DNA from 3 places in the Paenibacillus sp. FSL H7-0737 genome. Region 3 is predicted to be linked to each of the others. Evidence: predicted binding sites of a transcription regulator. Region 3 holds the regulator's gene; each other region holds the start of a gene.
The links. The regulator NrdR, encoded in region 3, represses ribonucleotide reductase genes. The targets are predictions, from matches to a motif close to AACACNATATATNGTGTT.
Positions count from the first base shown of each region.

Region 1: nrdI (class Ib ribonucleoside-diphosphate reductase assembly flavoprotein NrdI) is a predicted target of NrdR. The motif match lies at 1,809-1,826, and genes of this name have one in related genera.
Region 2: H70737_RS10330 (adenosylcobalamin-dependent ribonucleoside-diphosphate reductase) is a predicted target of NrdR. The motif match lies at 1,294-1,311, and genes of this name have one in related genera.

Region 1 covers NZ_CP009279.1:1,555,876-1,559,156, reverse strand. The annotation lists gene H70737_RS06860 (histidine kinase N-terminal 7TM domain-containing diguanylate cyclase) at 1-348, shown strand, start outside; gene sigK (RNA polymerase sporulation sigma factor SigK) at 716-1,417, opposite strand; gene nrdI (class Ib ribonucleoside-diphosphate reductase assembly flavoprotein NrdI) at 1,898-2,257, shown strand; gene nrdE (class 1b ribonucleoside-diphosphate reductase subunit alpha) at 2,244-3,281, shown strand, end outside.
Region 2 covers NZ_CP009279.1:2,430,332-2,433,612, reverse strand. The annotation lists gene H70737_RS10330 (adenosylcobalamin-dependent ribonucleoside-diphosphate reductase) at 1-1,110, opposite strand, end outside; gene H70737_RS10325 (DEAD/DEAH box helicase) at 1,526-3,271, shown strand; gene H70737_RS10320 (YqhG family protein) at 3,268-3,281, shown strand, end outside.
Region 3 covers NZ_CP009279.1:2,111,204-2,114,484, reverse strand. The annotation lists gene H70737_RS09085 (hypothetical protein) at 1-36, shown strand, start outside; gene H70737_RS31180 (hypothetical protein) at 220-441, shown strand; tRNA gene H70737_RS09075 (tRNA-Lys) at 960-1,032, opposite strand; tRNA gene H70737_RS09070 (tRNA-Ala) at 1,043-1,118, opposite strand; gene nrdR (transcriptional regulator NrdR) at 1,278-1,754, opposite strand; gene H70737_RS09060 (alpha/beta-type small acid-soluble spore protein) at 1,919-2,137, shown strand; gene H70737_RS09055 (lytic transglycosylase domain-containing protein) at 2,217-2,780, opposite strand; gene coaE (dephospho-CoA kinase) at 2,777-3,281, opposite strand, start outside.

The DNA.
Region 1 (3,281 bases), 560 kb from region 3:
CAAATGCTAGTACATGTGGCTCAAATATGTAAGGCTGAGATGGGAGAACATATACTATTTGCTAGATATGGTGGTGAAGAATTTGTACTCGCTTTACCTGGTTATACACTAGCGGAAGGGGAAAACTTCGCTAATCACCTTAGATTTTGCATTGAACAGAAGCCTCTAGTTGAAAATGAAAAATCGGTAACGATTACCTCTAGTTTTGGGGTATCCGTAACGACAGGAGCTGTGGAGGAAACAATCCATCAACTTCTTCATAAAGCTGATGAAGCACTTTATGCTGCCAAAAGAGCTGGTCGAAATCAAGTGCGGGTTTTTAATGAAAAGTACGAATATGTGGAATAGTACAGCAAATTAAAATAGAGGCGTACATCGGAGCCGTGCTTAGTTTAGTAACTTGGTGGATTGAGAGCAAAATGCCTATCAATCAAGAAGAAATATACTTATGAGTGACTGTTTCAACAGGATATAACAGTCAGTTATTCTGATATTGAAGGATCATATGCTAGTGATGCTATTAGGCAATTTACAGAAAGAGGAATTGTAAACGGTATAGGTATGAGAATTACCTGTATTTCGCTCTATAGATGTTACGGTGAACCGTATCATAAGTAGGGTGAACCCTATCCACACAAAAAACGACTCATCCTTAGACAAGTCGCTTTTCAAGTTTTATTATTAATGGATTATTACTGTGAAATTGTCATCAGTCTTACCGCTTCGCCTTATAAAACTCATGATACAACTTCATGAGCGCCCTCTTCTCTATCCGCGAAACATAACTCCGCGAGATCCCCAACTCCTTGGCAATCTCCCGCTGCGTCCTCTCTTCTCCACCTGTATCCAGCCCAAACCTACCCACCACAACTTCTTTCTCTCGGTCATCCAGAATATCAAGATTACGATAAATCTTGCTCTTCTCGATCTTCAGATCGACCTCTTTAATGACATCATCAGCCTCGGAGCCAAGGATATCGATCAGCGTGATCTCATTACCTTCCTTGTCTGTCCCAATTGGATCGTGCAGAGATACGTCTTTCCGTGTTTTCTTCAAGGATCTTAAGTGCATCAGAATTTCGTTTTCGATACATCGGGCAGCAAAAGTGGCTAGCTTTGTCCCTTTGTTCGGGCGATAGCTCTCTATGGCTTTAATCAGGCCGATCGTGCCGATGGAGATCAGATCCTCCATGTCTTCCCCAGTATTATCGAATTTTTTTACTATATGGGCGACAAGTCTCAAATTGTGCTCGATAAGCAAATTTCGGGCTTTAGCATCCCCTTCAGCCATCATGCCTAAGTATTTACTTTCCTCCTGCTCCGAGAGCGGCTGTGGAAATGCGTTGTTCCTTACGTAGGATACCAGCAACGTCAGTTCTTTGATTAGCAACGCGATCGTACTTAAGAATCCAGGCAACTTGGCGACACCTCCCGCACTTGTACAATGAAACCGATCTGTTAGCCTTACGGGTTCATGGTCATCTTATTGTATGTGGGTAGATGCCTAGAAGTGCATGTACGGGGGAAATTGTACAACCCCATTGTTAGTCTCTCCGCTTTTGCTTCATTAATGATCTCATCCATCTTCTCCCAGTTCTGCTCAACGGAGTGACGCTAATTTGTCATGATAAAAAAGATGCAGTAAGATCCAGCACAAAAAACAACACAGCTGCCTTAGCAAACCGCTCCAACCTGCGTATTTTCGTGATATTAACACTTTAATAGAGCGTTTACTAGACCAGTTTCCGACTAGTTAGGAAGCACTTTTCATGTTGACTTTTCAACATATAGTGATAAAATAAACAACGCACACTAAATATAGTATGCATATGATTTTCCAGTATTTATAGCTTATCTATTCAATCTTTACAGTAATATATACAGGGGGAGAGACTCCATGCTAGTCGCATACGATTCAAAAACCGGAAACGTCAAACGCTTCATTGGTAAGCTTAAGCTGCCAGCTGTGCAGATTGAAGAGCATATGACCATTGACGAGCCCTATGTGCTTATTACATATACCACCGGCTTTGGACAGATTCCAGAGAAGGTGTCTACTTTCTTGAAGAACAATTATTCCAATTTGAAAGGCATCGCCGCCAGCGGCAACAAGAACTGGGGCGAGCTGTTCGCGCATAGCGCAGACTTGATAGCAGATCGGTACAATGTACCCGTTATCGGTAAATTTGAGCTATCGGGCACATTTGGTGATGTGGAACGAATTAAACAGGAGGTGAGCCGAGTTGCGGCATATTGAACTAAACAACATGTTGATGAAAAGAGACGAAAGTGGTTTCTTTCAATTGGATAAAGACCTTGAGGCAGTAGCCGAATTTATGCGGAATGTAGAACGGCGGAGCTTGGTTTTTGAGAATACAAAAGCCAAGGTTGATTATATGATTGAACAGGATTTCTACGAAAATTTTTACGAACAGTACAGCTTGGCTGAAATTGAAGAAGTTTACCAAATTACCCATTCTTACAACTTCAGCTTTCCATCCTATATGGCAGCTTCGAAGTTCTATACGGATTACGCTGTAAAAAGCAATGACCGCAAGCAATATCTGGAGCATTATCCGGACCGTGTGGCGGCAGTTGCCCTTCACCTAGGACGCAGCAACGCCGCTACTGCCGGCATGCTTGCTCGTTCGATGATGGAGCAGCGCCTGCAGCCAGCGACTCCTACCTTCTTGAATGCCGGCAAGAGCCGTCGCGGGGAGCTTGTCTCCTGCTTCCTTATCGAAATGGACGACTCGCTTAATTCGATCAACTATGTGCTCAATACCTGCATGCAGCTCTCGAAGATCGGCGGTGGCGTGGCTGTCAACCTGTCCAAGCTTCGTTCCCGCGGAGAGACAATCAAGGGTGTCGAGGATGCGGCTAAGGGCATTATACCTGTGCTCAAGCTGATGGAAGACGGCTTCTCCTATGCTGACCAGATGGGTCAACGTAAAGGCTCTGGGGCCGCCTACTACAACATTTTTGGATGGGATGTTCTTGAATTTCTCGACAGTAAGAAGATCAACGCCGACGAAAAAACAAGACTCAAAACACTGTCCATCGGCCTGATCATTCCGAATCACTTCTATAAGCTGGCGAAGGACAATGAACCGCTCCATGTATTTGCCCCTTACAGTGTGTACAAGGCTTATGGCACGCATCTTGATGACATGGATTTGGATGATATGTACGATAAGCTGCTAGCCGATCCACGTGTCAAAAAGAGAAAGGCCATGAGCGCACGGGATATGCTGACCAAAATCGCCATGATCCAGCTGGAA
Region 2 (3,281 bases), 320 kb from region 3:
GTTCACAGCGGACAAATTGCAGACTCCCCAGCCTGGCAGTCCTTGCTCCCCACATGGGTTCGTACAAATGATCGGATTAAAATACCAGCTGTTGGACATCTGATTGTAGTATTCCATGAACACAACGCCTGGCTCAGCGGATTTCCAAGCGGATTCAATAATGGTGCGCCACACATCACGCGCTTTAACGGTGCGATAATGAATAACGTTTTTGCCTGCAGCCTTCCACTTGTCTAGATCGCCATCCCACACATCGTTGTACTCTGGATCTGTAGTATCCGGAAATACGAGATCCCAATCCAGATTTTCTTTTACAGCCTTCATAAAGCTATTGCTCACACATACCGAAAGGTTCGCATTCGTAACTTGACCCATCGTTTGCTTTACGGTAATGAAGTCCTCCACATCTGGATGCCAGTCATTAATCATGAGCATAAGTGCACCACGTCGGCTACCGCCTTGTTCAATTAATCCAGTGGTATAGCTAAACAGACCGCCCCAAGATACAGAACCACTGGAAGAACCATTAACACCTCTCACAATTGCCCGGCGTGGACGTAGAGAGGATAGGTTAATCCCTACACCGCCACCACGAGCCATAATTTCTGTCATTTCAGCCAACGTCTGCATAATGCCGCCACGGCTATCTTTTGGAGAAGGAATTACATAACAGTTGAACAGGGTTAGTTCTTCACTAGCGCCTGCACCAGCAGCAATTCGACCACCCGGTACGAGCTTCCAATCATCCAGAATCGAACGGAATTTACCCGCCCATTCTTCTTGAAGCTCAGGCGTCTTCTCCACAGAAGCCATAGCTGTAGACAGACGATCCCACATTTCCTCTGGTGTTTTTTCAATATTAAGCGTCAGCTTTTCAACATCTGATTTCACAAGTTCGCCGCTGCGCGTCTTCACGGTTACGATTCTGCCGTTACGTTCTACGATCTCTCCGACTTCCTTCGTGGGAAACTTCGGATCATCTTTTGTTAGAACGAGTACAACATCGCCCACTTTAGCATTATTGCTGTCGGCATCCTTCCAAGCATAACGATCCAAAAATATTTTTTCACTTAGCCCTTCAAGGCGTTGCTTACGTTCCACTTTACCCAATAGAAAAACCTCCCGCAATGTAGTAAATATTAGTTCCAGTTCAGGTGTGGGCGTACATTTTGTGACCCACAACAAAAACTTCCTTACACTTATCTTCCGTCTTACGGGTGTATGTAGGAAGTTCATCTTGTCAATAACAAATAGCAGCTACGCACTTTAAAAAAATAACATTTTCATGCTTTTGTCACAATATATTGTGTGCGTCAGCTTTTAAACTATACCACATATTGTATCGAAGGTCTTTTTCGAAAATAGAGTTAAGCAGCCGAAATATCGCAAACCTTGCCGCGTTTTCTCGCTTTTACTCTCTTTTTTAAAGGCTATCAAGAAAAATAGAAGGTTATGAATTCTCTTGTTTAAGAGCATACTACTCCTACGAATGATGATATGAAATAGCACCTGAGGAGGCTGTACCATGACGCAATTATTCCGTAATTCTCTACCTCACAAAGGTGGAAAGTCAGCGCCTATACTGCCTGTTCCTCTTTCTTTTGACCGGAATTGGCTGCAGGATCTAGAACTCAAACTAGATAAAGGTGGTCCATGGGGAGACTACCGTCTGTCCAAGCTTGCTGTGCAAGGTGAACAAACGGGTCTAGTAACCAGCTTCGATGAGCTGCAATGCATGAAGCATTTATCCGGATTATCCCCGCTTCCTCATCAGCTCGATACCGCGCATAAGGTTTTGTTTGAGATGTCGGGCCGCGCGATTCTTGCAGATGAGGTTGGACTAGGAAAGACGATTGAAGCAGGACTTGTACTCAAGGAATATCTTGTCCGCGGTCTAGTCTCTAAAGTGCTTATTCTGGTACCCGCTTCCCTCGTATTGCAGTGGGTCCGCGAGCTGAATGCCAAGTTTGGCATCTCTGCTGTTGCACAGAAAAAAGCATATTCCTGGGGGAATGCGATTGTCGTCGCATCTATGGATACCGCGAAGCGCGATCCTCATAAAGAGATGCTGCTGGAAAATGAATATGACATGTTGATTATTGATGAAGCGCATAAGCTAAAGAACAAGAAATCGACCAATTATCTATTTGTACAGCAATTACGCAAAAAATATTGCCTGCTCCTAACCGCTACTCCCGTTCAGAATGATCTGGGCGAACTATTTAATTTGATCACTTTACTGAAACCGGGGCAACTAGGAAATCAGGGTGATTTTGCTTCGAATTTCGTCGTTGATAAACGCCAACCTAAGAATGAAGGTCAGCTAAGGGACGAGCTATCGAAGGTGATGATCCGCAATCGGCGTGGCGAAGGTCCAGTTAACTTTACGAAACGAAAAGTCCGTAATATTCCGCTAGTTCTTTCACAGGAAGAGAGAGTATTATATGACGCTGTCACTTCTTTTGTTAAAGATCAGTATCAGGAATCAGGCGGCAATCTTAGCAGCATGCTTTCCTTGGTAACGCTTCAGCGTGAGGTGTGCAGCAGTAGGGATGCCGTCTTCATCACTTTAGTTAATCTGATCAAGAAGCTGCCTGCTGATTCGCCGAAACGCGATCGGATGATGGAGCTATTGCAGACACTTCGTACGGTCAAGACCAATACCAAAGCCGAAACAACACTATCTCTCATTCAAGAAATGAATGAAAAGGTCATCGTTTTTACGGAGTATCGCGCGACTCAAGAATATTTGCTTCAGTATTTCCGCGAACATGGGCTAATGTGTGTTTCTTATTCCGGCGGGATGAATCGTGGTAAAAAGGACTGGATGATGGACCTCTTCCGCGGTCGTGCTCAAGTCATGATCGCTACTGAGGCGGGTGGTGAGGGCATTAACCTGCAGTTCTGTCACCACATGATCAACTTCGATCTGCCTTGGAATCCCATGAGAGTAGAACAACGGATTGGGCGGGTGCACCGGTTAGGTCAGGAAAATGACGTGGTTATCTATAATTTGTCCACGCAGGGCACGATTGAAGAACATATTCTGCATCTGCTACACGAGAAGATCAATATGTTCGAAATGGTCATTGGCGGGCTGGATGTGATTCTGGAGCGCTTTGAGAAGAAAGAATCGCTGGAGAAAAGTTTATACAAAATCATGCTCGAATCCCGCTCCGATGAAGAGTTGCGAAATGAGCTTGATCATATCGGTGAATCCCTAAGTGAGTTGACTCAGGGTATTAAAAAGGAAAGTGAGACTTCGACATGACCCTCAACTC
Region 3 (3,281 bases):
GTTTGGCCTAGTTTGCTTTCGACTTTTGGAGGGTAATAAACAGGAACTGGATATCGCATCCATTTCTATGTTTGGGGGGAATGACTTATCAGTGTTTCTATTTATTACACATGCACGAGGGAATACGTCCTAACAGAAAGCGAACAACAAGCAATCACAGCCATTGTCCAACGTTATGATCAGGATTTTGAAGGGAAAGACCGGGCGGAGTCTTTCACAGTGTACAAATTCGATTCGTCCAGATCAACGGAGATCTTCGCTGGCGCTACCAAGCTGTCCATGACGGATCAGATTGAAGATTTGCTGAACGATTTATTTCATTGGTTGAAATGTTTGACCGAGATACGTAGAAAAGTAGACGGTGGGGAATGGCATGTTCACCTGGATGATATCGATGCCGTGTGGGATGATGAATTAGGCTGGAAAATGCCTGAAAACTGATTTCCATAATGAATGCCATGCACTTGGTTGCCAGCCTTCAAATCATAATCATTACCTTTTAGACTACTTACACTTGAAGTCGCTAAAAACGAGCTAATGTTCAATTTTAACGTCAGTTCTACTGAATCTCGGTAAACCCTAACACACTCAATGATCGTACTAAGCATCATTTTCTTTTTAGCAGTAGAAGCTTTCTTAAATACCTCGCGCCAAACAGGAATATAGGTCTGGAGAGCCTGCATTTCAACTTGTTCTACCTTTTTAGCATTGAGCTTCTAAATTACCTCAAAAAGAAATAGACCGCCCTAGTCCAAAGGATGCGGTCTATTTCTGCCCGTAAAACCTGAAAGCCGCCGCCCTTAAAAGCGGCTATTGCACTGGGAGCCGTGTTTCCGCACGGCACTCTTTGCATTGTAAGATTTATCTACCCAAACTATACCACGATCAAAACCAAATAAAAAGTCACTCCGCTTCCTGAACAACAAAAAAGAAACGGCATTTCTGCCGTTTCTTTAGGATGGACTCTCAGGGGCTCGAACCCTGGACAAATAGATTAAGAGTCTACTGCTCTACCAACTGAGCTAAGAGTCCATATGAAGTTTGGTGGAGCCAAGGGGGATCGAACCCCTGACCTCATCGCTGCCAGCGATGCGCTCTCCCAGCTGAGCTATGGCCCCAAACGTAATTTTCAGATGTATGTAATCACACATTCTAAAATTTAGTTCGGTGTATTTAAGTCATTTTGACAAATCCAAGCGCCGTAGGCGACTCCTATATAATATAAAAAATCGCCTTCGCTGTCAACACTTTTTTTAGTCATTAGACTAGCCACAACTCTACAATCTGTCCAGATCTCCGGTGCTCTTAGATAACAGACCCTTCAGTTCCTTCATAAACATGTTAATATCCTTGAACTGGCGGTATACGGATGCAAAGCGAACATAGGCGACTTCATCTACTGGATAGAGCTGCTCCATAACCAATTCACCGATCTGTTGGCTCTCCACCTCAGCTACGGCGATACCGCGTAGGGATTTCTCTACCTCAGAGACGATCTTCTCTAGACGTTCTACAGAGACGGGGCGTTTCTCGCAAGCACGGATAAGACCACGCAGTATTTTATCACGGCTGAACTCCTCGCGGCTGCCGTCTTTTTTGATCACGATTAACGGTGTTTCCTCGATCATTTCAAAGGTTGTAAACCGTTTGCTGCAACGCTCACATTCACGCCTGCGGCGGATGGACTTATTCTCATTCGCTGGTCGCGAGTCGAGCACTTTAGTATTTGTGTGATCGCAGTAAGGGCATTTCATAAGCTTCATCACTTCCTATTACATAATGTTTTTAGTCCCGGTATGTTAAACATCCGGCTTTTAAAGGGCTATTTCATTTTTTCCAGAAATCACCGTTTTTTTATTGTAATGATTATGGCAAGTCCGGCACATAATACAGTTACCAACAGAGGAGGTGAACAGCAATGAGCCAAAACAACAGCTCCAATAACCTTGTAGCTCCAAATTCCCGTGGTGCTTTGGAACAACTTAAATATGAAGTTGCCCAAGAACTCGGAATCACGCTTTCCCCAGATGGTTACCAAGGCAATAAAACTTCTTATGAAAATGGTTCGATCGGTGGTTACATCACTAAACGTCTTGTAACCCTGGCAGAACAACAATTGGCAGGTCAATACAAATAACCTGTCCACATAAGCTTACTGAAGAAGTATTAAACGATCGCAAGATCGTTTAATGCTTCTTTTTATACATAACACGGTTTTAGAATTCGTTGTAAATATCCGTGTACTGATCATAGTAATAGTTGACGCGCTGTACATAATGGCGGGTTTCACCAAACGGAATATCCTTAATCGTAGCATCCGTTCCATCCCAGATCCCCTCATCCAGCCATTTTTGAACTTTACCCGGTCCAGCATTATATGCAGCGATAACCGCTGTAGGTTTACCTTCGAATTGACGGGATAATGTTGAAAGATACCAGGTACCTAATTCAATATTTGCTGATGGTTCATGCTTTAGCTCCTCCATAGAAACATCAGGAAGCTTGGCCTTTTCAAGGGCCCATTTGGCGGTATCCGGCATAAGCTGCATTAAACCTATAGCACCTTTTCTGGATTCTCGTCCAGTTTTGAAGTTCGTTTCCACTCGGATAATCGAAGCCACTAGAAATGGGTCAATATCGTACGTAACGCTGTGCTTACGGATCTCATCTTTATAATGGATCGGATAAAACCAGGACATCCAGTTCGTACTCAGAAACAATATCGCAGTAAAACCAATGAATAACAGAAGAAGGACTCTTTTTTTACGTAACCATTTCATGATAAGCCCAGCCTGTCCCAAAGAACAGCAACCTGTTGCTCAGTGTGCGCAAGTTCGCCACTGTTGTCAATGATATAGTCCGCTTTGTTACGCTTCGCTTCAATATCCATCTGTGCATTTAAGCGTGCTTCTGCTTGTTCTATAGAAAGTCCGTTACGTTCCATTAATCGAGCGATTTGCACTTCACGAGGCACGTAAACCACCAGTATTTCATGGAACATGTTCTCGAGTCCTGATTCGAAAAGAAGAGGGATATCCACAATTGTTAACTTCTTTGGATCTTCTTCCTCCATGCTGTTCATACGTTCTTTAATCTCCCGCCGGATTGCGGGATGCGTCAGATTGTTCAGGGCTTGCAGGGCCGCCGGGTTTTGAAATACAATGTCCCCCAGCTTGCCCCTATTCAGTGTGCCATCCGAAGAGAGGATCTCGCTTCCGAATTGTTTCACAGCCGCAGCCAGCACCTCATGACCGGGGAGCATAACTTCTCTGGCGATCACA